DNA from 4 places in the Pantoea phytobeneficialis genome. Region 1 is predicted to be linked to each of the others. Evidence: predicted binding sites of a transcription regulator. Region 1 holds the regulator's gene; each other region holds the start of a gene.
What was found. Region 1 encodes LexA, which represses DNA repair genes until DNA is damaged. Its sites were predicted from a motif close to TNCTGTATGTACATACAGNA; they were not measured.

Region 1 (7,507 bases):
TGGGGCTGGCGCTGGCCTGGGTTTATCCCTTCATGAAGCGTTATACCCATCTGCCACAGGTGGTGCTGGGCGCTGCTTTTGGCTGGGCCATTCCCATGGGCTGGGCGGCAGTTAGTGAGTCCTTACCTTTAGTCTGCTGGCTGGTATTTATCGCCAACCTGTGCTGGACGGTCGCGTACGATACACAATACGCTATGGTGGATCGGGACGATGATTTAAAGATAGGCGTGAAATCGACGGCCATTCTGTTTGGTCGCTATGACAAGTTGATCATCGGCTTGTTGCAGCTGGCAACGCTGGGTCTGATGGTGCTGGTGGGGATGCTGCTGAATCTGAATGGCGCGTTTTACTGGTCGCTGCTGTTAGCGGCAGGCTTGTTTGTCCATCAGCAGAAGTTGATAGCTCAACGCGAGCGCGAACCCTGCTTCCAGGCATTCCTGAATAACAACTACGTTGGTCTGGTGCTGTTTATCGGTATTCTGTTGAATACTCAGCCGTTTATCGATTTGCTGTAGCAGCGCGATTTTTCGTGCGATTGTTGAAGTAAAAAAGCCGTCATCCAGTGGATGACGGCTTTTTAATTAGCACCTTAATCGTGAGCGACTGCACTCTCGATGGTCAGACGCACATCGCTGGTCACCAATTCGGCCAGCATTTGCCACATGGCTTGTGTCTGTCCTGGCTCGGCATCGCCACTGTCGCTGATATAGCCTTCATCGCGCAGGGTCAGTACCAGCGCGGTGAACACCGCTTTATCAAAGAACTCAGGGGCATTGATGCCGTGCAGCACCGACAAACGCTGTGCCAGCGTACGACTCTCTTTTTCCAGCGTGCCACGGTTGATGGTGGGTTTCGCACTGAGAATCGAGAAGGTGATGGCAAAACGCTGGAGCGTTTCACGGATACCCGCCGCCAGTAGTTGTAGCGTGCGATAGCGCGCGGTGGTCATTTGTACCTGACCGTTTTGTTGCGTGATCAGACCCTGACGCGCCATCTCGTTGCACAGCGACTGAATCAGCTCAGGCAACTCATTGTTGCTCCAGCGCAGGAACAGTTCACTCTTCAGCATCGGATAGACCAGCGCGACCTGACGCAACAATTCAGCTTCACTGATTTCACGATGCTGCTGCACAATCGCGGCAATCAGCGACGGCATCACCAGCATGTGTTGAATGTTGTTGCGATAGTAGGTCATCAACACTGCCTGCTCACGCGGCAGGATGATGATGTCACCGATATTATCTTGCTCAGTCTCGAACTTATTCATGCCCATCGCGTGATCCAGCAGGGCTTCAGCGCTGAGATTCGGCACCGTGGCTTCCGGTGAGTAGGGCACATTGCGCAGCAATTGGGTGTAACACTCCAGTTGCTCAATGAGCTGCTCGCGGGTCAGCGAACGCTGACGAGAAGCCAGTAACGCGGTGACGCACAGGTTCATGGCATTGGCGGCACCCGCATCGTTAATCCGCACCATCAGGCGGTTAGCGATGTCATTCACTGCGGGGTTCATCCACGCCTGACGCTGCGGCTCGATCGGATCAATCGCCTCGCGCCATTCCGGCACATGTTTGTTCAGATAGTTCACCAACGGCAGGGGTTCACCGAAGTTCACATAACCCTGGCCAAGATTGCGCAGCTTACGCAGGCCGCGCACCATCTGCATAAAGCCTTCTTTTTCTTTCGCTGCACCACGCAGTTCTTTGGCATAGGTGCCGACTTCCATCACATGTTCGTAGCCAATATAAATCGGCACGAAGGTGATGGGACGGCTACCGCCGCGTAGCAATGCCTGCAATGTCATCGACAGCGTGCCGGTTTTTGGTTCCAGCAAGCGGCCAGTACGTGAGCGCCCGCCTTCCACAAAGTATTCAACCGAATAACCGCGATTAAACAACTCGCCCAGATATTCACGGAAGACCGTAGAGTAAAGCTTGTTGCCCTTGAAGGTGCGGCGAATAAAGAACGCGCCAAGGCGACGGAAAATCGGCCCGGCGGGCCAGAAATTCAGGTTGATACCTGCGGCGATGTGCGGCGGCACCAGTCCCTGATGATAGAGAACGTAGGAAAGCAGCAAGTAATCCATGTGGCTACGATGGCAGGGGACATAAACGATCTCATGTCCATCCTGTGCCAACTGGCGCACTCGCTCGCCACCATTCACGTTGATCCCCTGATAGAGACGACTCCACATCCAGCCCATCACGCGATCGGTGACGCGGATAGCTTCATACGAGAAGTCGGCAGCAATCTCTTCCATCAATTCGACGGCGTTTTGCTGTGCTTTCTCGTGGGAAATCTTTTTGCTGCGCGCCTCGTCTTCCACCGCTTTTTCAATCGCTTTCGATTGCAGCAGCTTATTAAACAGATCCTGGCGGGCGGGCAAGCGCGGGCCAATCGCAGCCAGACGCTGGCGGGCGAAGTGGATCCGCGCCACGCGTGCCAGTTTCTGGGCTATCGACTTATCCGTACCGTGTTCGGTCGCCATCTGGCGCAGTGAAACGGTCGGCGAAAAGCGCACAAAGCTATCGCGACCATGCCAGAGAATGGCGAAGAATTTCTGCACACCGTTCAGAATACGCAGGTGAGGGGTGGATTCCCCCTGAACTTCACGTCCTGGTGCACGTCCAAACATCACCGATACTGGCAGCATCTGTACATCCAGTTCCGGGTTGCTGCGGTGCAGATCAAGGTAGTCATGGAACAGCTTTACGGACTCCAGATTCGGCACGAAATACGGGAAAACACGCGGTCCATCGTGGATAAACACATGTCGCGGCAGCAATGAGCCGTCAATTTCCAGCGGTGCGAGCGGATCGGGCAGATCGTGTTTCAGACACTGCGAACGCAGTGTGAGGAGATCGGCCTTGGAATCATAAGGCAGTACATACAGGATAGGCCGCGTCGGATCCAGTCCATGCTCGGACACGGGATCGGCGGGAATGGCCTTACTCTTTACCAAAATGGAGAGTGGTAAATTCAATAATTTATAATAAAGTTTACGCCAACCTGACATAGACAACTTCAAGCCTCTTGTTAGCAAAGCGCGGCAAGCATACCAGAATGCGCCGCGAAAATCTGTGGCTGCACCACTCCGGCTGCCCAGACTGACGTCAAAACGAGTAAAGGGTTCAACGACATGGCAAATAACGTCACCGGTTTTCTCAGGATAGTGAAAGCAGCCGGTTATTCCTGGCAGGGATTGCGCGCTGCCTGGACACATGAAGCAGCGTTTCGCCAGGAAGCTATTGCCGCATTAGTGGCAATTATAGTGGCGTGCTGGCTGGATGTTGATGCGATTTCCCGCGTACTCATGATTGGTTCCGTAGTGCTGGTGGTCATTGTTGAGATCCTGAATAGCGCCATTGAAGCCGTGGTCGACCGCATTGGTCAGGAACGCCATCCGCTGGCTGGACGCGCGAAAGACATGGGATCGGCCGCCGTGTTGCTGGCTATTTTACTGGCGCTGTTTGTCTGGATCGCGCTGCTTTGGTCACATTTGCGATAAGGATTCCGGATTCATCAACTCGCTGATTTTTCCCTCAGTTTTGGTTTCCATTTCACCAATACCTGTATATACTCACAGCGACTGTATAAACAACCAGGGGGCGGGATGAAAGCGTTAACCAGCAGGCAGCAACAGGTCTATGATCTGATTCGCGACCATATTAACCAGACGGGCATGCCGCCAACGCGTGCGGAAATTGCTTCGCAGCTGGGCTTCCGCTCACCTAATGCGGCAGAAGAACACCTGAAAGCATTAGCGCGTAAAGGCGTTATTGAGATCGTTTCCGGCGCTTCGCGCGGCATTCGTTTATTGATGGAAGAAGAAGCCAGTGAGGGGCTGCCATTGGTTGGCCGTGTCGCTGCGGGTGAACCTTTGCTGGCGCAGGAGCACATTGAAGCGCACTACCAGGTCGATGCTAACCTGTTCAAACCCAGCGCTGATTTCCTGCTGCGTGTCAGCGGCATGTCGATGAAAGATATCGGCATTATGGATGGCGATCTGCTGGCGGTACACAAAACACAGGAAGTGCGTAACGGCCAGGTTGTCGTCGCACGTATCGATGACGAAGTCACGGTGAAGCGCTGGAAAAAGCAGGGCGCAATTGTGCAACTGCTGCCGGAAAACAGCGACTTCCAGCCGATTGTTGTCGATACCCGCGAACAATCCCTGACGGTCGAAGGACTGGCGGTAGGCATTGTGCGTAACGGCGAGTGGCTCTGATACCTTGATTCCCCCTGCTACGGCAGCCTTCTGTGCTGCCGTGGTTTTATTCTCTGACAAGACGGTAGTGCAGCAAACCGGGACGGGCTGATGCAGCTGTTTTCCTCCTCTGACAAAGCACTCTGGCGGCTGGCGCTGCCTATGATTCTCTCCAATATCACTGTTCCGCTACTTGGCGTGGTTGATACCGCCGTCATTGGTCATCTCGATAGTCCCATTTATCTCGGCGGTGTGGCGGTTGGCACCACGGCGACCAGTTTCATCTTTATGTTGCTGCTGTTTTTACGTATGAGCACCACCGGGCTGACTGCTCAGGCATTTGGTGCTGGCAACAAAAAGGCACTGGCTCGGGCGCTTACCCAGCCTTTACTCATTGCCCTGGTGGCCGGTGTGCTGTTTATTTTGCTGCGCACGCCAGTCAGTAATCTGGCAGCGGTGCTGATGGGTGGCAGCCAGGAGGTCCAACAGCAGGCGCAATTGTTCATTCAGATTCGCTGGCTGAGCGCTCCCGCCACGCTGGCAAACCTGGTCATCCTCGGTTGGTTGTTGGGGGTGCAATATGCGCGTGCGCCAGTGGTGCTACTGGTGGTGGGGAATTTGGTCAATATCCTGTTGGATCTGGCGTTTGTGTTGGGGCTGCATTGGGGCGTAGCAGGTGCCGCAGCAGCAACGGCACTGGCTGAATATACGACACTTGCCGTCGGATTATGGATGGTGGCGCGTGTATTGAAGCTGCGCGGAATTGATTTGGCGATGCTGCGGGAGAGTTGGCGCGGTGATGCTGCTCGTCTGTTTCGCCTCAATCGCGACATTATGCTGCGCTCCTTCCTGCTACAAATCTGCTTTGCTTCCCTGACGATACTCGGTGCACGTATTGGCCCGGATGTGGTAGCGGTCAATGCGGTGCTGTTGATGTTTCTGACTTTCACCGCGTATGCACAGGATGGCTTTGCTTATGCGGTTGAAGCGTGTTCTGGTGAAGCCGTCGGTGCCAAAGATCGCAGCCGGCTATTGCTCATCTGGCATGCTGCCTGCCGTCAGGCGGGGTTGGTCGCGCTGCTGTTTGCGGCGATTTATGCGTTATTTGGCACCCATATCGTGGCCCTGCTGACTTCACTGGAGGCATTACGCGATGCGGCCGATCGCTATCTGTTATGGCAGGTGGTGATGCCGTTAGTGGGCGTGTGGTGCTACCTGTTGGATGGCATGTTTATCGGGGCAACGCGCGGCCGGGAAATGCGTAACAGCATGGCGCTGGCGGCGCTCGGTTATGGCCTGTCATTACTGACGCTTCCCTGGTTAGGTAATCATGGATTGTGGCTGGCGGTGACGGTGTTTCTGGCCGTGCGTGGAATAACGCTCTGGTTCGTCTGGCGTCGTCACTGGCGTCATGACAGCTGGTTCGCAAACAGTTAACTATGATGCTTTGAATACAGAATAATCCGTAAGTGTGCTAACCATTCCGTAATGTCTACTATAGTTATCCTTATCAGCGCGAATGAGTAGCGCTTTATGTTGGTTTTACCCGCTGGCGTTGGGTATTCCACCACTATCACTCGACATAACATGGAGAAAGGTTATGAACAAAGACGAAGTGAGCGGAAACTGGAAACAATTCAAAGGGAAAGTGAAAGAAAAATGGGGCAAGCTGACGGATGACGATATGACGGTCATTGAAGGGAAACGCGATCAGCTTGTCGGGAAAATTCAGGAACGCTACGGCTACGCAAAAGATCAGGCCGAGCGAGAAGTTAAAGACTGGGAAAGTCACAACAAGGATTATCGCTGGTAACGGACCCGTTTAAGGACGATGCTCCTGCCCTCCGATCGTGATGATCGGGCTGGCACAGGGATGTGCCATCTATCCTTTTTTACCCCGCTTCTTACTTTCTACCTGATGATCGTGCTCACAGCTTTCGTGATGCGTACAGGCTTCTACTTCAACACAATTTTCACACAGACCGTGTGCTTCTATGACGCTGTGTCGCAAGGAAAAACCGGCCTGTTCGGCCAGGCCTGCAATGATCTTTTCCACGCCATGCGCGTGCTTTTCACTGACTGCGGCACAACGATCGCACACCAGCATGACTGAGGTATGTGCCGGTTCATCGAAATGATGGCAAACCACGTAGCTGTTATTGGACTCCACACGATGGATAAAACCCTGCTCCAGCAGGAAGTCCAGTGCACGGTAAATAGTGGGGGGTTTTGCCTGGGGCTCACTGACACGCAACTGATCCAGCAAATCATAGGCGCTGATCGATCCATTCTGTTCTGCCATCAGGCGCAGCACCTCGGCGCGTTGTGAGGTCAGACGTACACCGCGTTGCAGACAGAGTGTCTCTGCCTGAGTAAGCAGTTGGTCGGGCGACAGATTTGACATAAGCGTTCTCCAGGTTGCGAGTGATGTTATTTTATCACACAAATTTTTACGCTGCTGTGATTGCTTTTTCTTCTTAACTCTCTCAATAAAATTTCATTTTTTCATCAGGTTAGCCGCGCAATTTTCCGCAGACTCTTCTCACCCTGTCATCATTGATTCTGCTTGCTCTGACCTCATTACAGAGGCTTATCATTTTTTGCTTTGCAACTCACCGACTTAGCGACTAAGGTTCAAAAGGTCTTAAGTAATATCTGGTCTTAATTTAAGTGCTGTTTATTTTTTTGCATAAATACACGACAGATTGACGCTTCAGCAGTCAATTCTGCGAATAGCAGTGCTATTTCCTTTCATTTCACAGCAATAAATCGTTAGCCCAGGTTCACAATAAGGGGCTGGTAAATTGTTTCGTCGATGACGTGGTCACGACTTTTAAAGGTGATGGCAGGCAAATGGTGAAGACATTATTCAGACGCAAAAGTGTTGGTTATATTGTTGTTTTGAATGCAGTATTTCTTTCCTCTTCGGCCCTGGCCGCAGGTACCTGGTACGACGCTCGTAACGATGCAATGGGGGGGACAGGTGTCGCTTCTTCCACCTGGAGTTCTGCGGTACTGGCAAACCCGGCTTTGATGACCAAAGCAAAACCTGATGATGACGTGAGTATTATTTTCCCTTCAGCCGGGATACAGGTTACTGATAAAGACAAACTGATTAATCGTGTTGATGACATCACGGACACCGTCGACCGTTATCAGAATGTGATTGATAACTTAACCTTCCAGGACTACCTCAACGGCTATCCAGAACTTAAAGCCGCGGCGGGTGATATGGCAAACCAGTTGCGCGATCTGCGTGGCAACAAAGCAGACGGCTCAGCAGGCGTTGCGCTGGCTGTTACG
Region 2 (7,507 bases), 1.2 Mb from region 1:
GAGGTTGTCATTTATACCCGTCATAACCTGAGATACCTCGAGTCATTTCGGGTATAGGGAGATTAGAAAGCGGTGGTGTCTTTGAACAGACCCACTTTCAGGTCAGTTGCCGAGTAAATCAGATTACCGTCGACAAATACCTCGCCATCAGCAACGCCCATCACCAGTTTGCGGTTGATGACACGTTTGAAGTGAATTTTATACGTCACTTTCTTCGCTGTTGGCAGCACCTGACCGGTGAATTTCACTTCGCCCACGCCCAACGCGCGGCCTTTGCCTTCGGCACCCAACCAACCCAGATAGAAGCCAACCAACTGCCACATGGCATCCAGGCCCAGACAACCCGGCATAACGGGGTCGCCGATGAAGTGGCAATCAAAGAACCACAGGTCAGGACGGATATCCAGCTCGGCTTCGACAAAGCCTTTGTCGTATTTGCCGCCGTCTTCGGTCATTTTGACCACGCGGTCCATCATCAACATATTGCCTGATGGAAGCGGCGGTCCGTTTTCGCCAAACAGTTCTCCGCGACCTGAGGCAACCAGGTCTTCTTTGCTATAGGATTCGCGTTTATCTACCATGTTCTCAATAAGCCTTATTTAGTGAAGCCCGAATATTAGCGAACAGTTGTACGCCGGGCAATGCTATCAGCTGTGGTTGAACCAGTTAAGCCAACGTAAGGGCCACGGACGCTGACGCGTCTCCTGCTGATTCAGCTGCGCGATACGTTCCTGGATAGTGCTCAGCAGGGAGTCCCCGCTTTCACTTTGCCACACCACACCGGTTAGCAGTGGTAATGCCTCATCGACGCTCTCAATCGCCCAGATATGGAACTGGCCCTGCTGGACCGCTTCAATCACCGCAGCGTTGAGACTCAGATGGCGGACATTACTGGCGGGCAAAATGACGCCCTGCTGGCCGGTAAGACCACGTTCGTGACAAATACTGAAGAAGCCCTCAATTTTTTCATTGAGGCCACCCACTGGCTGTACATTGCCAAACTGATCGACCGAACCAGTGACAGCGATTTGCTGATTGAGCGGTTGATTAGCCAGCGCACTGATCAGCGCGCAAAGCTCGGCCAGTGATGCGCTGTCACCATCGACTTCAGAATAGGATTGTTCAAACACCAGTGAAGCAGAGAAGGGGAGCTGCTGCTCCAGCTCCAGCTCGGCAATCAGGTAAGCCTGCATAATCATCATGCCTTTCGCATGGATATTGCCGCCCAGTTCCGCTTTGCGTTCGACGTCAGTGAACTCGCCATCACCCGGATGCACTACGCAAGTAATACGCGACGGTTCGCCCCAGGGACGCGGATGGCCAGGAAACTCAATCACAGACAGGCCATTGATCTGTCCAACCACTTCCCCTTCCGTTTCGATCATGATCTGGTTTAGCAGAATTTCATCACGCATGCGATCGGCGAGGAAACTTTCGCGCCACTGACGCGCTTCCAGTGCATCCTTTAGGGCTTCGGCATTGAGCTCGTCGCCGTGCAGCGCGGCTTCCTGCATCTGGCGGCGCAACCAGCGTGGGCAGAGCGGTAAGGTGTCCTGATCGCCAGTGTTACGTACCGCCTCATTGATCAGTACAGGCCAGAAATCTGCTTCAGGATCCGGTAAACCGGCCAGACCGGCCTGGGTGAGTGTCCACTGACACCAGGCGGTCATATCGTCTTCATCGACCAACTGCAAGCTTTCTTCAAACTCACTGTAAAGCGCCATTTCGTGCGCTTCGGCATCCAAAGCCTGAAAATCAGCCAATGCATCACGTTCGCCACACAGGATCAGGCGTAGCTGAAACGGTAACGCTGGAATCGTGACCGGTAATGGCTGACGTTCATCTGATGAATACCATTCAAAACGGCCCTGCTCGATACATTTTTTCAGTCGTAACCACATCAGCGGCTGAGCCAGCAATGTATTGACGCTGAGGATCAGGGTGCCGCCATTGGCGCGATGAATTAAGCCTGGCTCGAGCTGGACCCGATCTTTGTATTGACGGACGCAGCCGAACAGTTGTTCAAATTCGATCCAGTCTGCATAGTGCACGCCACCCTGGCTGGTGAAAGGGCGGTTTTCTGCCGCTGGCAACAGGCTGACATTGTCACCCATCACCAGATAATCACCACCAAACAGGGCGGTTTCATCAGGCTGAAAGCGCTGTGCAGCCGAGGCAATCCAGGCGAGGTAGTCGTTATTTTCCTGACTGCGTAACAGCAGCAGTGGAAAACCCTGTTGTTGATGATGTAAATGCGCCAGGGCATTCAGCAGACGCGGCTGGACCGCGGCTAGACTATCGCTATCTTCCAGTGAAACATTGGAGAAAATGGATTGGTAGCGGGTGCTATCCGGCTGCAGGGCTTGCCACGTAAGTTGAGAGCTGGTCAAAATATTCCATTCGTCGAATTCGGGAAAAGCGCGATTATACAGGAATCAACCAGGTTAAGCACTGCGGAGTTCCGGCCCGAATTGTGATGACCGCAACATGTTTTTCCTTGCTGCATCCAGGAAAAAAGCTGTTATTCTTAGTTTGTTACGTGATCACGATGAGATTCCGATGAAATACCAGCAGCTCGAAAATCTTGAAAGTGGATGGAAGTGGAAATACCTGGTGAAAAAGCATCGGGAAGGTGAGCTGATCACCCGTCATCTGGAGCTGAGTGCTGCTCAGGCCGCGGTAGACCTGCTGTTGGCGATGGAAAATAGCCCTGTCGAAGTCAACGCATGGATTGACCAGCATATTCATCCGGATTTGGAAAATCGTCTTAAGCAGACGATCCGTGCTCGTCGTAAGCGCCACTTTAATGCGGAGCATCAGCATACCAGGAAGAAATCAATCGATTTGGAATATCTGGTGTGGCAACGGCTGGCAGGACTGGCGCAGCGTCGCAGCAGCACGCTTTCTGAAACGATTGTGCAGTTGATTGAAGATGCGGAACGCAAAGAGAAGTATGCCAGCCAGATGTCGACACTGAAGCAGGACTTGCAGGCTATTCTGGGTAAAGGTGATGCAGGTAGCGAGTAATCTATTGGTTGCCATCTGCCAGGTATAAAAAAACCCCGCCGAAGCGGGGTTTTTATTACGCGAAAACTTAAGCCTGCGGCTGAGTTACCACGTCTTTGATACCTTTCACGTCGATTTCAACGCGACGGTCCGGCGCCAGGCAGTCGATCAGGGCGTTGCGGCCTTTCACGCTGTCACAGGTGTTGCCAGTAACCGGGTTAGATTTGCCCATGCCACGTGCAGAGATTTTGTTGGACGGGATACCTTTAGAAACCAGGTAGTCGACAACAGATTGAGCACGTTTCTCAGACAGTTTCTGGTTGTACTGCTCTGAACCGATACGGTCGGTGAAGCCCAGAACCACAACTGAACCGTCTTTCGGGTCCAGTGAGCTCAGCTGGCTGTACAGCTGATCCAGAGCCTGCTGACCTTCCGGCTTCAGGGTTGCTTTGTTGAAGTTGAACAGAACGTCAGACTTCAGGGTGAAACGCTTGGTTTCAACAACCGGAGCTGGGGCCGGAGTCGGAGCAACAACCGGTGCAGCAGCTTCGTCCTGACCGAAACGGTAAGAAACACCGACGCTCAGCATGCTGTTGTCAGGGCGTGCGCCAACGGTGCCTGCGTCGCCGATGTTGTTAACCCACTGGTAGTCCAGACGAGTAGCCCAGTTTTTGGTCAGTGCGTATTCAACACCAACAGCAGCCAGCGGAGAAACGCCGGTGTCATGGTCGCTGATGCGGCCAGTAGTCGGGTTGGTCTGAGTTGAGTCAGCACGCCATACCATGCCGCCCAGACGGGTGTACACGTCCAGATCGTCAGTGATCGGGTAGCTCAGTTTAGCAGCCAGCTGAACGCCTTGTGCTTTGAACGCGCCGTTAGTCACGCTGCCTTTGTTCGGCATACGGCCCAGCCAGTCGTAGCCCAGCTCGAAGCCCAGGTACGGGTTAGCCTGGTAGCCCAGGAATGCACCTGCGCCCAGCTGACTTTCGTGAGTCGGACCGTTGTTGTTCTCATAACCGTTACCGTAGTAACCAGTATCGTGATACTGAGACCAGCCCAGTTTAGCACCGGTATACCAGGTGTCATCTTTAGGAGCGGCCTGCGCTACGGTAGCGAAGCCAGCCAGTGCCACTGCAATTGCGATAGCTGTCTTTTTCATTTTGCGCCTCGTTATCATCCAAATAGGCAATGAGCAAAAATAGTTTGCTCTTGGTTTAATCCTTCGCCGGGTCAAAACGCTCGCTTATGACTCTACCGAAAAAACGGAGGTTATTGAGCACCCTGGCGAGGTAAAGTCTACAACGAGATTGGAAAGTTACAAGTATGATGTGACGCCAGGCGATAAAAAAACAGGGATTTATACACACATTTTAACAATTGACACGGCATAATCTTCGTGATCAGAAATGAAAAAATCGGCTAAGCCATTGTCTAAGCTGGCGGGACAAGAATCAGTGGCTTAGCGTCAACTTCCGCAAAAAACAGCGTGAGAAAAATCCTAATTTTACTTAATGAAACAAATCTGAGGGAATTTTTGACGCAGATGGTTGTCTGCACAAAACCCCATCGTGTCCCTGAGGACGCATCACCAAACCCAAAGCTTCCCCTTCAGCAGCAGCCTGTTTGAGTTCACGACGTTCATCATCATTCAGCTCATAAGGGATCCACGCCAGCACGACGCTATAGTTACCGGTGCGCAGAGCTTTAACCATGCTTTCAACCGTACTGTAGCGTTCAGATTCAGTGATGTGCATGCTCTTTTCCAGCGGCAAACCAGATTGTTGCATCCAATGGCGATTCAGCTTATGTGCAGGTGTTAACCACAGCTGCCAGCGTGATTGTAAGCTCAATTGTTTTAGCACCGGCAGCAGCAGTAATTGCATCATGCCAGGTTGCTCGCTGTAGCGAAGTTCTGTAATGCCACCCAAAGAAGGTTGCGCTACGTCTGAAGTCGCAAAACGGTGAGAACGATCAGCGGTGCCAGAGAATTGAGTACGCATAATTTAATCACTCAGTAATGAACTGTATGAATATACAGTAATGAGTTCCTGGATAAAGATCAACCTCAATTTCTGAAAACGTCTCGCAAAATCGGACAAATTTTCACCTCGAATGCATTTATTCATTGAACAGCTGGAACGTTTTCAATATCTTCTAACCTGATGAATACATGAAGTATTTATTAGGACAGTTCTGGTAAAAGGAATTCAGGAAGGTATCAGGATGAAAAAATCTCACCCAATCGTCGAACAATCGAAAGCACAATTAGCCGCGCTAGGCGAAATTGAATCCCGCACGCAGTTTGGTGGTTATACGCTCTCAGTGGAAAAGGTTGTCTTTGCGTTTATCAATGAAGATGCACTTTATCTACGTGCCTGTGAAGCGGTGACGACCTATGCGACGCAATGCCCGATGGAGCCGCTGATATACAGTAAACGCGGTATACCGGTGACACTGAGTTATTACAAAGTCGACAAACGTCTTTGGCAGGAACCTGAACAGTTAATGCGGCTATCCTCTGGGGCGCTACACGCTGCGCGTGAGGAGTTGCAAACCCGTTATGTCTCACTGCGGCTGAAGGATTTGCCCAATCTCAGCCTGCGTATGGAAATGATGCTACACAAGGTCGGCATCTGCTCGGTCAAACATCTGTGTGAAACAGGTGCTAAGAAAAGTTGGCTGAAACTTCGCACCATCAATAAGCATATCGGCCTGAAGACGCTGCTGGCTCTCGAGGGAGCGATTTCGGGCCATCACGAGGCGGCATTGCCTCGTGAGGTCCGGGAGGAGTTATGCGCGTGGTATCAAAAAACGCTCCGCTAACAGCGGTTCAATCTGCTGCGAGGGTGCGGCGTAGGCGCGCAATTTCAGGTAACAGCGCAATTAATAATCCCAACTGCTGCAAAACTAACGGAGCTTGCGTCTCCGGGCTGGATTTCATTTCCGCCAGTCGATGCAGCAGGGTCTGCTGCATCTGCGTTGCCTCAGCATCGCTGACGCGTTCAATTTGCAAAACATCATCAACAAAGCACACCGCATCATCCAGCAACGTTAATAGTCGGGTGTCATTTAACCTGACCCGATGAGCGCCCAGCGCGGATATGTAGCTGAGAAAGGAGTGATTCAGACAAAGTAACCGAAAGGCGTTTTCACGTAATGATTGCTGATGACGTGCTTCATTGCTCATATTTGACACAACTGAGGCCAGTTCGGCATCGGCATTGTGCGCATCTCGCCGCGCAACACGATAAGCCAGACGATTATCCTTGCCCTGATGATATTGCTCCATAATGGCATCAAGGTAGCGGCAGTTGGCATTGAGCGTACGTTCGGCTACCGCAGGCAACTGGCGGAAGCGCCAGTCTGGCCAAACGAAAGCGACAGCAAGCCAGGCTAAGCCACACCCCAGCAACGTATCCACCACTCGCGGCAGGGCGACTTCAAAGCCCTCGCCCAACAGATTGAAGCAGAGGAGCACCAGCAGGGTAATGAAGAGCGTTGCCTGAGCATATTGTATCTGGCGAAACGCGAAGAACAGCACACCACTGAGCACAATCAATACCAACTGTCCTTCGATGGAAGGCACCAGCCAGAGCACCGGTAAACCGATGGCAATCCCTGCCAGCGTCCCGCCAATACGCAACGCCAGTCGCCGTCGGGTGGCATTATAATTCGGCTGACAGACAAACAGGCTGGTAAGCAAAATCCAATAGCCGCGATGTACACCGGTGATCTGGATAAATCCGTAGCCGATGCACAACACCAACGACATTCTTACGGCATGGCGGAACAGGGCGGAGGTTGGCGTGAGATGCCGGCTAATGCGCAGCCGAATATCCGCCCAACCGCCTGGTCCATCATTGGAAAGATTATCGTCGCTGGATGGGGCAGGTTGCGCCAGTTTCTGTTCCGATTCGATCGATGTCAGTTGGGCATCTATGGCGCGCAAATTACGCAGCAGCCAGAATAACGCACGAATATGGGCGTCGTCCGGGGCATTTTGTTGCAAGCGTTCCAGTGCGGTTTCCAGCCGCTCAAAGGCGCGTTCGACATGGGTGTCATGATGCCAGGGCTGACGCAAAAAAATGGCCTCCGCTAACTGTCGGCATGCCTGTGCCTGCATATTCAGCAGTCGCTGGAAGCGAAAAAGCACCTCGTTATAGCGCCAGTCATCGCGCAGTTGATGATATTGCAGGTGGGAGGAACTGGCCCGCTCATGAATATCCTGCGCCACAAAATAGTAATGCAGGCTGCGGCGAGTGCTGCGTGAACCCCGGTCGCCGCGTAACCGGCTTTGGATAGTGCTTTTCGTCAGATTAAGTTGGGCGACTAACTGGCTATTCACCATTGCGGTGGCAATCAGGTTGGCATCATCCTGCTCACCGCCATCGGGATCGAACAAGTTGGCTTTGGCATCCAGATAACGCGCTAACTGAGAAAAGCTGGCCGCCAACTGCTCCTGAACCGGACGCACCGGAAACATCACATGCCCCACCAGGGT
Region 3 (7,507 bases), 1.5 Mb from region 1:
GAAACGCTCACGCCAGTGTGAGATATCGTGTTGTCGCAATACCGCCATCATGTCGTTATAACGCGATATACGCTCAGTACGTGGCATGGTCAGCGCCCGGTCCAGCGCGGCGGCGACTTCATCGCGGTCATAAGGGTTGACGATTAAGGCTGACGTCAGCTCGTTAGCCGCGCCGGCAAAGCGCGACAGAATCAGTACACCAGGGTCATCCGGGTCCTGCGCCGCCACGTACTCCTTCGCCACCAGATTCATGCCATCACGTAACGGCGTGATCAGCCCTACGTCCGTCAGGCGGAAAATCTTCATTAACAGACGGCGATCAAAATGCTGGTTGAGGTAATAAAGCGGCGTCCAGCCCAGCGTGCCATATTTCCCGTTGATACGTCCGGCTTCGGTTTCCAGCTGATGACGAATGTCCTGATAAGCCTGCACCTCACCGCGTGAGGTTGGCGCGATCTGCGAATAGCGGATGTTGCCGCGATGCTGTGGGTAATGCTCCAGCAACGCTTCATAGGCCAGAAAACGCTCTGGCAGGCCCTTGGAGTAATCCAGTCGCTCACAGGCGATGATGTTCTGCACATCCCCCAGTTCCCGCTTCATCGCCGCCATTTTCGGTGGCAACGGCCCCTCAGCCATCTCTTTAATACTGTCAGGCTCGATACCAATCGGGTAGACCTCGGTCATAAACGTATTGCCGAACGCCCGATGTTTCTTCTCACCTTTATTCTGTAGCTGCGTCAACTGGCTCAGGCTATCGAGAAAGGCCACGCGATCGGATTCTGTCTGGAAACCCAACAAGTCGTAGTCGCACAGCATCTCCAGCAGCGCCTGATGGGGTGGCAGCGCATTGAAGATTTCCGGCGTCGGGAACGGGATATGCAGAAAGAATCCGATACGGTTGTTAATACCCTGTTTGCGCAACTCGGCGGCAAAGGGCAGCAAATGATAATCGTGAATCCATAAAATATCGTCTGCACGTAACAGCGGTTTCAGGCGATCCGCCAACAGGGTATTGACGCGGCAATAGCCCTCCCAGGCTTCGCGCTGAAACTGCACCAGATCGAGGCGATAATGGAAAGCTGGCCAGATAACGGTGTTGGAGAACTGGCAGTAGTAAAGATCATAATCATTCTGATTCAGCGGCATCGCAGCATAGGTGATGCCGTCAACCTCGCTGACACTCACCTCATCCTCTTCTTCACCGGAAATCTCGCTGATCTCGCCGTTCCAGCCAAACCATAATCCTCCGGTGGTTTTCAGCGCATCCAGTAAACCCACGGCGAGGCCGCCTGCACTGGCTTTGGTCCCATCAGGAATGGCAATACGGTTAGATACGACTACTAAGCGACTCATAACCTTGACTCCTTACCGACGTTGTCATGCTTTGATTGTAATAGTAATTGTTCCAGCCAGCTCCAGACCGCATCCACACTGCTGAGGCGGTAGCGCGCATAGCTGGAACCTTCTCCGACCTTGACTGAGATACCGCCCAGGGCGTTAACCGCCAGGAAGCCTTGTTCATCTGTCAGGTCGTCTCCCACAAATACCGGAATGCGTCCGGCAAAAGGCGCTTCTCGCATAAATTCACGGATCGCCGCGCCTTTATCGATGCCCTGCGGTTTCAGTTCCACCACGCATTTTCCCGGTTGCAGCGCCAGCCCCGGAAAACGGGCGACAGCATCCTGCGCCAGCTTGATAACCGCCTGTTCATATGTCATCGCCTGACGATAATGCAGCGCAAACGCCATCCCTTTGGCTTCCAGCTGAGTGCCGGGCCATTGATCCAGCGTTTCCTGCAATTCCCGTTGCAGCGTTTGCGCAACATCGGCGGGCAGTGAGTGGCGATGTATACGGCCACTGGCATCACGGCGTTCAGCCCCGTGCACACCTGCCGCTGAGGCTTCCAGCGGCGCAACCAGGTCATCCAGTTGCGCAATCGGTCGACCAGACACCAGCGCCAGCGCGCCGTGATTAAGATTGGAGAGTTGTTGCAGATGCTGGCGCACCGATGCAGGTATCGCCACCATCTCGGGCTGCGGTTGAATCGTCGCCAGCGTGCCATCAACATCAAAAAAGAAGGCAAAAAGCCCGCCGCTCAACGACGGTAGGGTGCTGATCTCATGTACCGCTGGGGTCACGTCACTCCTCCTGTACGAATGGCTGATAGCAATATCGATGTTCGGAGGCGGGTTGCGTGCAGGATAAGATACGTATAACGGGGAGGGTTTGCCGACTGGATGGTATTTCGATGGGTAACGCTCCACAAATTAACAAGTTTATAGTCAACACCGTAACCAGACTGCGAACATCAATGCGGTTAAGTGTAGACGCGAATAAGGATTTTGCCAGTCACCGTGGCCGGATAATGGCAATGGCAAATAACTTCGCGCAATATTTGCTTGCATTTGCCCGGAATAAATACATCGAAAAAACAAATACTCAAGAAAACGCGGCCCCACTACGCGGCTTTCTTCTACTCCGCTTTTGTCGGCAACGCTACATTGATGGGCTGTGCTTAATTTCTATGGATTGACGTCAATATCATGAAGAAAACAACGTTTGGTTTTGCTTTAGTCGCCGTAAGCCTTACTCCCTTGTACGCCGCTGCCGCACCCTTTCTTTGCTCCCCCGCTGATTTCGGTGGCAAGGGCGATGGCGTAACGCTGAATACCAGGGCCATTCAACAAGCGATTGATCTGTGTGCGCAAAAAGGCGGAGGTAAAGTCACACTGGGGTCAGGGGTGTGGCTTTCAGGTCCGATCGCGTTAAAAAGCAACGTGAGATTAGTGATTCCCGACGGCGTTACCCTGAAAGCCACCCCCGATACTCGCCAGTTCGTGGATGCCTTTCTTGGCAGGCCCACACAGCCGAATGAGGCATTCATCCTCGCCAATGGTGTCAGTCATGTGGCGATTGAGGGTGGCGGGACCATTGATGGCAACGGTGCGCAAGCCTGGTGGCCAGCCGCGATCGATTTGCGCAATACCGTCAGGTCCGGCCATCCGGAGGCTTTTACAGCAAAATATAAAGGGATACCTCTGGCAAATGGCATGCCCAGGCCCTGGCTGGTGGAAATGAATAATGTGTCATCCTCAGAGATTCATCATATCCGGCTGACCAACTCCCCCATGTGGAACCTGGTACTCAGAAATAGCCATCAGCTGAACATTGATCAACTGACCGTCGATAACCCCATCACCTCACCGAATACCGATGGTATCGATATCGTTTCTTCTACAGACATCCGGATAAAACACGCCGACATCAGTACCGGTGATGATCATATCGCCATCAAATCAGGTATCACCGTGGGCAGCGGAGGAAAATCTGAAAATATCACTGTTCAGGATTCCGTGATGAGACAAGGACATGGGATTTCACTGGGTAGCGAGACGATCAACGGTATCGGCAATGTGGTGGTTTCACATGTGAGATTTATCGGCGCAGAAAATGGGCTGCGCGTGAAATCAGGTCGCGATCGCGGCAACAAGATTGGGCCATTCCTGGTTGACCATGTGACGATGACAAATGTTGCCACACCGCTGCTGGTTACCGACAGTTACTCCGGTCAGGCCGGTGCGGCAGGTCATTCACTGGTTGCCCCTATCACGCCAGCGCCGGTGACGGCCACCACGCCTTTTATCTCAGGTATCACCGTCAATCATCTGGCGGCGACCGGTGCCAAATACGCCATGATATTGAGCGGATTGCCGGAAGCACCGATCACCGATGTCAATCTGCACCATATTGCCATCACCGCTGAATACGGGGTGCAGGCCAGATACGTCACCGCAAGGCTGGATCATGTGTCTGTTAGCGCAAATAAAGGAAAAACGCTGGCTGAGGGACCGGCGGTGACATTACACCGGGAAAACTCATCAATTAATTGATATCTATGGGTTTTACAAAATAATGGTGGGATAACGTATTGCGATCTCAGAATTGACTGATAATAATACTGTATATACATACAGTTTTATCATTGAGAATTCGCCATGAAAGTTCATCCCTTCTCTCCTCTCTTGATGCGTCCGATGCCCGGTGCGCCGCCGCATCAATTGCCACTCTTTCTTGAGCGAGTCCACTGCGGCTTCCCCTCCCCGGCAGCAGATTACGTCGAGCGCAGACTGGATCTGAACAAGCATCTGGTCGCCCATCCCAACGCCACCTATTTTGTCCGGGTGGAAGGGGATTCCATGCGCGACGCGAATATCAGTGAAGGGGATTTACTGGTGGTCGACAGTGCGCTGGATGCGAAACATGGCGATATTGTGGTGGCGGCCATTAACGGCGAGTTTACGGTTAAACGGTTACAACAGTTTCCGCGTGTGCAACTGCTCGCCATGAACCCACGCTACGCGCCGATTACCCCGGGAGAAGATGAACAACTGGAGATCTTTGGCGTGGTGACTTTTATTATTTATGCGGCACGTTGAGTGACAACGCCCAGCTTATATCGCCGGGCGTTGTCAGACTTACGCTTTGTCTGGCAAGGCGTAAGCAATCAGATAATCACCGACATCCGGCGAGTGCGCCGCACCGCCTGCCGAGATCACGATGTACTCTTTACCGGTTTTCGCTGACTGATAAATCAACGGTGACGCAGTCGCTCCCACCGGCAGACGCGCTTTCCACACTTCCTTACCGGTTTTGCTGTCCAGCGCACGCAGGTAATTATCCTGGCTACCGGCAAAGAACACTAAACCGCTTTTGGTGGTGGTCGGGCCGCCCAACGTTGGCATACCTACCGGCATCGGCAGATGGGTTTTTACCCCCAGAGGACCGGTGTCTTCCACCGTGCCCATTGGCACCTGCCAGACGATTTTCTTACTGTGCAGATCGATGGCGGTCATGGTGCCAAACGGCGGATGCTGACACGGCACTTGCAGGAAGGATGCGAAGTTATCCATCCGCACGCCAACGTAAGGCCCGCTGATCTGAGGACGGATAGTACCGGCCCATTGCGGAACTTCGTTCAGGGAGATTTTCTGTCCCTTCGCTTCTTCCTTACTCTTCAGCGCCATCAGCATACCCAGACGGATATCATTGACGTAAAGAATGCCGGAAGTTTCATCAATAGACACCCCACCCCAGTTCATGCCACCCATGGTCGCCGGGAACTCCAGGTAGGTTTTCTCACTGTTCGGTTGGAAGATGCCGGAATAGAGCGCCGATTTGAACAGAATGCGGCAGTAGAGCTGGTCAAACATGCTGACGCCCCACATCTTCTTCTCGTTCAGTTGCTCCAGACCGATAGTTGGCATATCCACTGAGAACGGCTGGGTCGGCGACAGATGTTCTTCCTGCGCTGCCGGAGAAGTCGGTACCGGTTTCTCTTCGACTTTACTCACCGGCTTACCGGTGCGGCGATCCAGGACGAAGATTTCACCCATTTTGCTGGTCTGAATCAGCGCGGGCACCACTTCGCCCTGCTCATTCTTCATGTTGTACATCACCGGCTGCGACGGTAAGTCGTAGTCCCAGATATCGTGATGGACGGTCTGGAAGACCCATTTGGTTTTGCCGGTATTCACATCCAGCGCAATCACTGACGAACCGTATTTCTCTTTCGCCGCATTACGGTTACCGCCCCAGTAATCTGGTGGGCCGTTACCGGTGGAGACATACACCAGGCCGAGATCTTTATCGTAAGTCGGGATGGCCCAGACGTTCGGGGTGCTGAGGGTATAATGTGCATCACCCTGCTTCGCCCCTTCGACGTTGCCAACATCCCACGCCCACGCCAGCGAACCGTCACGCACATCATACGCACGCAACACACCGGAGGGTTCATCTTCGGTGATATCACGTACCCAGGAACCGAATACTGTCAGATGGCCCATAATCACCGGCACGCTGGTCGGGTGATAACGACGGCTGTCGGCAGTATCGCCCATCCCCTGTTGCAGGTTGACCATGCCATTCTGGCCGAAGTTCGGGCACAGCTCGCCGGTATGCGCGTCCAGCGCAATCAGACGGGCATCAACGGTGGAAACAATAATGCGCTGACGGCAGGCCGTATCGGTATACGCCGCTTTCTGCTCGGCACTGAGGGTTTCATCGCTGTCGTAGTCGTAATAACCGACGCTACGGCAGGTAACGTGTTCATAGGTGCGCGCATGCGGATCGAATTTCCAGATTGGTTTGCCGGTATCGGCATCCACTGCGGCAATCAGGTTTTCCGGCGTACAGGTATAAAGCACGGAACCAATTTGAATCGGTGTGTTTTCATCAACCCCCGTCGCATTGCCTGTCAGACGGCGACCGGTGTGATAAGTCCAGGCCACCTGCAAATCTTTAACGTTATCCGCGTTGACCTGATCGAGCGGCACAAAGCGCGTGCCGCTGGCGTTGCGGCTGATATAGCGCCAGTCCTGACCCGCTTTGGAAGCATCGCTATCCGTTGGTTGCAACGGCTCGGCAGAGACGGCTTCCGGGTTATAGAGGGTGTTATGCGGGAAGAAGCCACCAATAAAGGTGGCGATTAATGCCACAAACACCACCAGGCTAAGCCCGCCAGAGAGACGACGCTGCGACGACAGCACACCTTTATCGGTGGCGGTCACCAGCAAACTCAGCAGAAATAACAGCGCGGGTACCACCAGGCGCGGCAGCAAATCCCAATAGATCAGGCCGCCAACTTCCACCAGCGACCAGATAATCGTCAGTGCAAAAATCAGGCAGGAAAAAATGAAACCCGCCGCTGGTTTTTTAAAATAGAGCACCACCAGCACGATATAGGCGATACCGGCAATCAGATAATATGCCGATCCACCCAGTGAAATAAGTTTTCCGCCGCCAATAATAATAGCGATGGCGGTCGCCAGCGTGAGCAACGCAAAAATGATGCTCAGGACAAATGACAAGCCTGAACGCCGTCCAGACCCTTGTTCCTTAATATCCATACACTCCCCGATAATTTAAAATGGTGACATGTTAGTTAAAATCGTAAGGACTGTATGTTTGTGTTAATTAGATGTCAATAAATGTAAATCCACATCTTTTCAGTCACTACTTAAAAACAAACCAATAACATTTACATCAATAACAATCATAATGCGCCCCAGCTAATTAACTACCGTCATTAATTATCAGCGCAGAAACGCCACCATCCCGTTTATTAATGGTTTAGGAATGAATACCCTGACATTTTACAGGTTAAAATATTTGTGCTTACTGGTTATTCGCAGACGGGGATAATTTCACGAGGTCATTAAATCAGGTGGGATGCGGCGGTAAATAACCGCACTTTTTATTCTTTTCGTAACGGCGCGATACATCGCACAATCCCGTGCGCGTTGCAGGAAAAACCCGCGCGATAAATCGCGCCGTTACGTTATGCGTTAACCTGCCATCTCGCGTTTAAACACCGCGAGTGTATGGGCTTTCACCCGGACAAACTCCGGGTGACTCATCATCTCAGCAGTACGCGGCCGCGGCAGGACAAAGGGCACAATCTCGGCCACGCGCGTAGGCCGCCGTGTCAGCAACAAGATTTCATCCGCCA
Region 4 (7,507 bases), 600 kb from region 1:
CTCACCGCGCGATGCTAAAAAACTGGGTATTCATCTGGTCCAGCAGGAAGTGGATGTGGCGCTGGTGCCACAGCTCAGCGTGGCGGAAAACATCCTGCTTGATCATCTGGCAGAACCCGGCCACGGCTATCGCTGGGGCGAGATCCGTCGCCAGGCGCGTGCGCTGCTGGAGCAGTTGGAAGTGAACATTGATGTCAAACGCCTGGTGGAACGCTGCTCGCTGGCGGAGAAGCAGCAGATTTTGCTGGCACGCGCCCTCTCCCACCACTGCCGCTTCCTGATTCTGGATGAACCCACCGCGCCGCTTGACCAGCATGAAAGCGAGCGTCTGTTTAACGTGGTACGCCGTTTACAGGGCAACGGCATTGGCGTGGTGTTTATTTCCCACCGTATCCATGAACTGAAAGCGATTTGCGACCAACTGACGGTGCTGCGTGACGGACGGTTAATCGAAACCGCACCGATGGCCGCACTCAGCGGTGAACAAATCGTCGAGAAGATGCTCGGCCACCAGCTGACCGATGTCTACCCGCCACGTCGTGAACGTCAGTCGCAACCGCTGTTGCTGTCGGTGGAAGGTCTGCACGACGACCAGTTGTTGCAGGATATCTCGCTGCGTCTGCATAAAGGGGAGATCCTGGGGATCGCCGGTCTGGCCGGTGCCGGGAAAACCGAGCTGTGCAAAGCATTATTTGGTGCCAGCAAAAGCCGCGTCAGCAAAGGCGAGTTACATGGTAAGCCGTGGCAGCCGCGTTCCCCGCACGATTCGGTAGAAAATCGCATGGCGCTGGTGCCGGAAGAACGGCGTAAAGAAGGCATCTTTATTGATGAGTCGGTGGCGATGAACCTGAGCATCAGCGCCGATAACAGTTTCTCCCGCTGGAGCCTGTTTGGTCATCGCCAGGCCTGGCGCTGGGCGGAAGAGGTGATTAACCGCCTCAACGTGCGTACCACTGGTCCGGCGCAGACGCTGCGCCGCCTGTCCGGCGGTAACCAGCAGAAAGTGGCGATCGGCAAATGGCTGCGCAATAACGCTGACGTGCTGATTTTTGATGAACCGACTAAGGGTGTCGATATCAAGGCGAAAACCGATCTGTTCAGCCTGATCGACGGTTTAGCGCGGGAAGGCAAAGGCATCATCTACGCTTCGGGCGAGTTTTCCGAACTGGTGGGCCTGTGTGACCGTATTTGTGTGCTCTGGGATGGGCGCATTGTGGCAGAAATGGAGGGACGTGAGGCCACAGAAGAGACGCTTTTGCTTTATTCCACCGGAGGAACCCCTGCGTGAGCAGCAAAGAAATAATCCTGAACCCGCAGCCTTCTCTGCGCCATCAACTGTTTGATTTTCTCTATAAATGGGGCATGTTGCTGACGGTGGTGATCCTGATCGCTGCCTTTGGCCTCGCGTCAGACAGCTTCCTTGAACCCACCAATATCATCAACATTCTTCGCTCGATCGCCATTGTGACGGTGATTGCGATTGGCGTGTCAATCTCGCTGACCATCGGCGGCTTTGACTTGTCGGTTGGCTCCACCGCGTCGTTAGCAAACGCGCTGGTGATTTCGCTGTTCGTCTGGTACGGCTTTGGCACTACCGAGGCGATCATTATCACCCTGCTGCTGTGCACCCTTGTGGGCCTGTTTAACAGCTTCCTGATTGTGGTGCTGCGCATTCCCGACATGCTGGCGACCCTTGCCACCCTGTTCGTGATTCAGGGCGTGGCAATGACCTACAGCTTTGGCGGCTCGATTACCGAGAACATGGTGATGCCAAATGGCGACATGGCGGAAGGGGCCATTCCGGCAGGTTTTAACCTGCTCGGCCAGGTACCAACCATCGTCATTATTATGCTGGTGGTGACCGTGGTCGCCCAACTGGCGTTGTCGCTGACCAAACATGGCCGCCGTATGTATGCCCTTGGCGGCAACCCGGAAGCGGCGCGTCTCTCCGGCATTCGCACCACCCGCTATCGCGTGCTGGCTTATGTGATCGCCTCACTGCTGGCGGGTCTGGGCGGCATCTTGCTGGCATCGCGTATTGGCTCGTCACAGGTGAATGCCGGTGGCGGCTATCTGATGGATGCGGTGGCGGCGGCGTGGATTGGCTTCTCGCTGGCCGGTTCCGGCAAACCTAACGCGCTCGGCACCCTGGTGGGTGCGGTGATCCTCGGCGTGCTGCAAAACGGGCTGGTGATGCTTTCCGTGCCTTACTACGCGATGGACATTATTAAAGGCCTGGTGCTGGCTCTGGCCCTGGCGATTACCTATATCCAGCGCCGCTAAGGCGCTTCCCTTGAGAAAGAGAACAACATGAAAAAAATCACCCTTTCGCTGCTGGCCGTAAGCCTGCTGAATGCCAGCGCCGCCTTTGCCGACACCGTGGTGCCGGTACCTGCCGCCATCGCTAATCATCAGGGACCGGTGCGTATCGCAATTATTCGTAACCTCGGTTCTGACGATAACACCACCCAGTTTGTCGCCGGTGCGATTCAGCAGGGCCGCCAGTTGGGCTTTAAAGTCAGCACCTTTCTGAGCAACGGTGATGACGCTCGCTTCCAGGATTTCGTCAGCCAGGCCATCAGCCAGAAGTATGACGGCATCATCCTGTCTCACGGTAAAGAACCCTACTCCACCGCGCTGGTGAAGCGTATCGCTGATGCCGGAATTAAACTGTCGGTGTTTGATACTCCGGTGGATACCCCGGTGAACGGTGTGACGGTGACGGCGCAAAATGATGCGTCACTGGCGCAAGAGTCACTCGGCCAGATGATCAAAGATTTCAACGGCAAAGCGAATATCGTCAAGCTGTGGGTCGGTGGCTTCCCGGCGATGGATCGCCGCCAGGTGGTGTATGAAAAACTGCTGAAAGAGAATCCAGGCATTCATCAGCTGGAGTCGATTGGTGCCGTTTCTTCTGACGTTCAGGGCGACACCGCCAACAAAATTGGCGCGATTCTGGCCAAGTACCCGAAAGGGAAGATTGATGCCATCTGGGGTTCGTGGGATGCCTTCAGCCAGGGGGCTTACAAGGCGTTGCAGGAGAATGGTCGTACCGAGATCAAGCTTTATAGTATTGATGTCTCCAACCAGGACCTGCAACTGATGCACGAGAAGAACAGCCCGTGGGTGCAGACGGTAGCGGTTGATCCAAAAACCATCGGTGCGGTGAATATGCGCCTGGTGGCGAATAAAATCGCCGGTGAAGCCACCCCTGCCAGCTACGAGTTTAAAGCGTCGGCAATTTCGCAGCAGCAGCTGAACAGCCAGCAAGGTGCAGTGAATGTGGCGTCGCTGAACAAAATTATTCCGGGCTGGGGCGAAAACAGCGATTTCGTCGCTCCGTGGTTCGCCACGCTGGAAGCGAAGTACGGCAAGAAATAATTTTTGCCCTCACCCTAACCCTCTCCCGCAAGCGGGAGAGGGGACCGATCGAGCCTGTGGCACACCTCCCTCTCCCTCATGGGAGCCGATCGAGCCTGTGGCACATCTCCCTCTCCCTCATGAGAGCCGATCGAGCCTGTGGCACATCTCCCTCTCCCTCATGGGAACCGATCGAGCCTGTGGCACATCTCCCTCTCCCTCATGGGAGCCGATCGAGCCTGTGGCACATCTCCCTCTCCCTCATGGGGACCGATCGAGCCTGTGGCACATCTCCCTCATGGGAACCGATCGAGCCTGTGGCACATCTCCCTCTCCCTCATGGGAACCGATCGAGCCTGTGGCACATCTCCCTCTCCCTCATGGGAACCGATCGAGCCTATGGCACATCTCCCTCTCCCTCATGGGAGCCGATCGAGCCTGTGGCATATCTCCCTCTCCCTCATGGGAGAGGGCCGGGGTGAGGGTATCAGCCCGCACCTCACTACAACCCCAGCAACAACTGCCTTTCCAACTGTGGATTCACCAGCGTGACATGCAATCCCACCAGCCTGACGCCCCGTCCGGCACGGCGTTCATCCCAGGTTTTGCGCGCCACGGCGATCATGTCCTCTTTATTCAGCACCGGCCAGATATGCTCCTGGGTCGTCAGCTGGAAATCATTAAACTTCAGCTTCACCCCCTGACGAGCGATCAGTTTATCCGGGCGAATTCGCGTCAAACGACGCTCCAGCTCCTCGTACAGATAATCAATAATCTCCAGGCACTGCTCCCAGCGATGAATATCTTCCATCAGGGTGCGTTCAACGCCGAGAGATTTGCGTTCCCGCTCCACCACCACGCCACGCTCATCAACGCCGTGGCTGCGCTCCCACAACACCCGGCCAAATTTGCCGAAGCGTTTGAGCAGACGCGCCAGGTCGGTTTGCTGCACATCGCCACAGGTCAGAAGCCCCATCTCCTCCAGTTTTTTCGCCGACACTTTGCCAACACCCGGAATTTTGCTCAGCGGCAGCGTCAGCAAAAAATCCGGCATCGCCTGCGGCGTAATGACGAACTGGCCGTTGGGCTTGTTCAAATCCGACGCGATTTTGGCGAGAAACTTAATTGGCGCGATACCTGCTGATGCGGTGAGCTGCGTTTCCCGCCAGATGTCGGCGCGGATCGCCTGCGCCATCAAAGTGGCAGATCCCTGACAATGTGGACTGTCGGTCACATCAAGGTAAGCTTCATCCAGCGAAAGCGGCTCAATCAGGGAAGTATACCGGGCAAAGATCGTGCGGATCTGGCGCGAGGCTTCTTTGTAGGCTTCGAAACGTCCGGGCAGCAGACGCAGATGTGGGCAGAGCTTTAACGCCATCGCGGTAGGCATCGCGCTACGGACGCCATACTCGCGTGCCGGATAGTTGGCGGTACTGATGACGCCACGCTGTACCCGGCTGCCGCCAATGGCGATGGGGATATCACGCAAAGAGGGATCGTCGCGCATTTCAACTGCCGCGAAGAAGCAGTCCATATCGACATGAATGATCTTACGCATACCCCCTCCGAATACTGGATAAGTATACAGCATCGAAAGATATCAGCAATATTTGTCGCTGCCAGCATTAAAGTTTACAAATTTATGGCCGTAATCCCATTGAGAAATGGCTATTTTCTCAGCCACCGGCTTGATTAAACGCCAGACAATGTTAATGTTGCGCTGCGGTAGCGGATATTTCCGATAATGCAATACAGAGACGTTATGCGTCAGAGTTTTTCTTCACTTCAAGGTACACACAGAATGGGCAGAATCGCATTATTCCTTGCGATGATTGTTATGCCGGTCCTTAGCTGGGCAATGACGCCAGAGCCAGTTAACCCACAGGCTCCGGTCAGTAAAGAACTAAAAAAACAATTACTTGGCACGCCGGTTTATATTCAGATCTTCAAGGAAGAACGCACGCTGGAACTGTACGGCAAGATCGGTAATGAATATCGTCTGCTGGATAGCTACCGCATTTGTAATTTCTCTGGCGGCTTGGGACCCAAACGCCGTGAGGGCGATTTTAAAAGTCCGGAAGGATTTTATAGCGTCAAGCTGAATCAGTTAAAACCGGATAGCCACTATTATCGCGCCATCAATACCGGCTTCCCGAATCAATTTGACCGTGATAATGGTTACAGCGGCAAATATCTGATGATTCACGGCGACTGTAAGTCAATTGGCTGCTATGCCATGACCAACGCCTACATGGACGAGATTTATACCTATGTGAACGCGGCGCTGCGTAACGGCCAGCAAGAGATCGCCCTGAGCATCTTCCCGTTCCGTATGACCGACAGCAATATGCAGCGTCATCGCTACTCCACTTACGCCAGCTTCTGGCGTCAGTTGCAGCCGGGCTATGCGTACTTTGAGAAGTACCATCAGCCGCCGACGGTCAACGTGACCGCCACCGGCCAGTATGCGGTGAACAGCAGTCCGGCGGTGATGACCGCGCCAGACGCTGCATCAAAATCATTCCTGGCGCTCTCCCAGGCAAAATAATACCCATTCACCTGGCACTATCCGGTGCCAGGTTTCATTTCCCGTTAGCGGTTGCGTTGCAATCACCGTCACCACATCCTGCGGCGTGGTCTGCTGCTGAAAATCAATTTCCACATCCTGATCAAGCAACTTCGCTTTACCAAAGGGCGCACGGCGGGTGATCCAAAACAGATTGGTGGAACAGAACGCCATCAGATAACGTCCGTCCGACAACAGCATATTAAACACCCCTTTCTGCCGCAGTTCCGCCGCCAGCTCGGCGATATAACGGAACACCGCAGGCCAGTTACCCGGCGTACGCGGATAACGCGTGGTGAGTTTGTGCAGGATCCAGCAAAACGCTTTTTCACTGTCCGTCTCGCCAACCGGACGGAAATGGCCGGTATCAAGCTGACGATACCCTTTCAGCTGGCCGTTGTGCGCATAGGTCCAGTTACGGCCCCACAGCTCGCGAGTAAAGGGATGGGTGTTTTCCAGCGACACTTCGCCACGATTCGCCTGGCGGATATGGGCCACCACCGAATGTGACTTGATCGGGTATTCCTGTACCAGACGGGCAATCGGCGAGTTAAAGCTCGGCAGCGGATCTTTAAAGGTGCGGCACCCTTTATCTTCGTAAAAGGTAATGCCCCAGCCATCTTTGTGCGGCCCGGTTCCGCCGCCACGCTGTACCAGACCGGTAAAACTGAAACAGATATCCGTGGGGACATTGGCGCTCATCCCGAGCAATTCGCACATAGCTACCGCCTTAGTAAAATCCTCCCACTGACGTGGGAGGAGAAGCCACGACTTACTTCACCATCTCTTTTTCAATCAGCAGCATCAGAATATGGATCACTTTAATGTGAATCTCCTGGATGCGGTCAGCGTAGCCAAAATGCGGCACACGGATTTCGATATCCGCCGTTCCTGCCATCTTGCCACCGTCTTTACCGGTCAGGGTGATCACTTTCATGCCCTGCGCGCGTGCGGCTTCCACCGCTTTGATGATGTTGGCGGAGTTGCCAGAGGTGGAAATACCCAGCAGCACGTCCCCCGCACGGCCCACCGCTTCGATATAGCGAGAAAACACGTAATCGTAACCAAAATCATTGCTGACGCACGACAGGTGGCTGACATCAGAGATAGCGATGGCCGGATAGCCAGGACGGTTTTCACGGTAACGCCCGGTCAGTTCTTCAGCGAAGTGCATGGCATCGCAATGCGAGCCGCCGTTACCGCAGGAGAGAACTTTGCCGCCCGCTTTGAAGCTATCCGCCAGCATCACTGCGGCGCGCTGAATCGCGTGGATATTGGCTTCATTGCTGAGGAAGTTATTCAGCGTATCGGCGGCTTCATTAAGCTCTGACCGGATAATGTCCTGATACATAGGGATGTCCTTTAGAGGAAAGATTGACTCCGCAAGTTTAACGGAATGGCGTTAAGGCGCAAAGCATCCAGACCTGACGTCTGGCGGGAAAAAGCGTCGGGTTATGTGTCAGATCAATCTGCCAGGATGATTTTGTGAGTTTGGTTGTAATTGCGTTGTAAACAGATTGATAAATTTTCGCGGCTGCTCTAAACCTTAACACATAACAGGTCAGACCTCTTACAACTTAC

Region 2: a site for LexA is predicted at 5,027-5,046, ahead of sulA (SOS-induced cell division inhibitor SulA). Genes of this name have one in related genera too.
Region 3: a site for LexA is predicted at 3,957-3,976, ahead of umuD (translesion error-prone DNA polymerase V autoproteolytic subunit). Genes of this name have one in related genera too.
Region 4: a site for LexA is predicted at 4,931-4,950, ahead of dinB (DNA polymerase IV). Genes of this name have one in related genera too.

Annotation. Positions count from the first base shown of each region.
Region 1 is NZ_CP024636.1:346,349-353,855, forward strand. It holds gene ubiA (4-hydroxybenzoate octaprenyltransferase) at 1-515, shown strand, start outside; gene plsB (glycerol-3-phosphate 1-O-acyltransferase PlsB) at 590-3,013, opposite strand; gene CTZ24_RS01545 (diacylglycerol kinase) at 3,137-3,505, shown strand; gene lexA (transcriptional repressor LexA) at 3,611-4,225, shown strand; gene dinF (MATE family efflux transporter DinF) at 4,316-5,641, shown strand; gene CTZ24_RS01560 (CsbD family protein) at 5,805-6,017, shown strand; gene zur (zinc uptake transcriptional repressor Zur) at 6,087-6,608, opposite strand; gene CTZ24_RS01570 (conjugal transfer protein TraF) at 7,058-7,507, shown strand, end outside.
Region 2 is NZ_CP024636.1:1,534,395-1,541,901, forward strand. It holds gene fabA (bifunctional 3-hydroxydecanoyl-ACP dehydratase/trans-2-decenoyl-ACP isomerase) at 63-581, opposite strand; partial or broken gene CTZ24_RS07000 (AAA family ATPase) at 648-2,506, opposite strand; gene matP (macrodomain Ter protein MatP) at 2,560-3,027, shown strand; gene ompA (porin OmpA) at 3,095-4,165, opposite strand; gene sulA (SOS-induced cell division inhibitor SulA) at 4,515-5,006, opposite strand; gene CTZ24_RS07020 (TfoX/Sxy family DNA transformation protein) at 5,230-5,829, shown strand; gene yccS (YccS family putative transporter) at 5,837-7,507, opposite strand, start outside.
Region 3 is NZ_CP024636.1:1,813,292-1,820,798, reverse strand. It holds gene otsA (alpha,alpha-trehalose-phosphate synthase) at 1-1,353, opposite strand, end outside; gene otsB (trehalose-phosphatase) at 1,350-2,138, opposite strand; gene CTZ24_RS08465 (glycoside hydrolase family 28 protein) at 2,544-3,890, shown strand; gene umuD (translesion error-prone DNA polymerase V autoproteolytic subunit) at 4,026-4,436, shown strand; gene CTZ24_RS08455 (membrane-bound PQQ-dependent dehydrogenase, glucose/quinate/shikimate family) at 4,476-6,905, opposite strand; gene CTZ24_RS08450 (ABC transporter ATP-binding protein) at 7,344-7,507, opposite strand, start outside.
Region 4 is NZ_CP024636.1:944,076-951,582, reverse strand. It holds gene CTZ24_RS04240 (sugar ABC transporter ATP-binding protein) at 1-1,288, shown strand, start outside; gene CTZ24_RS04235 (ABC transporter permease) at 1,285-2,283, shown strand; gene CTZ24_RS04230 (sugar ABC transporter substrate-binding protein) at 2,311-3,381, shown strand; gene dinB (DNA polymerase IV) at 3,863-4,918, opposite strand; gene dpaA (peptidoglycan meso-diaminopimelic acid protein amidase) at 5,162-5,908, shown strand; gene CTZ24_RS04215 (class II glutamine amidotransferase) at 5,879-6,646, opposite strand; gene lpcA (D-sedoheptulose 7-phosphate isomerase) at 6,699-7,277, opposite strand.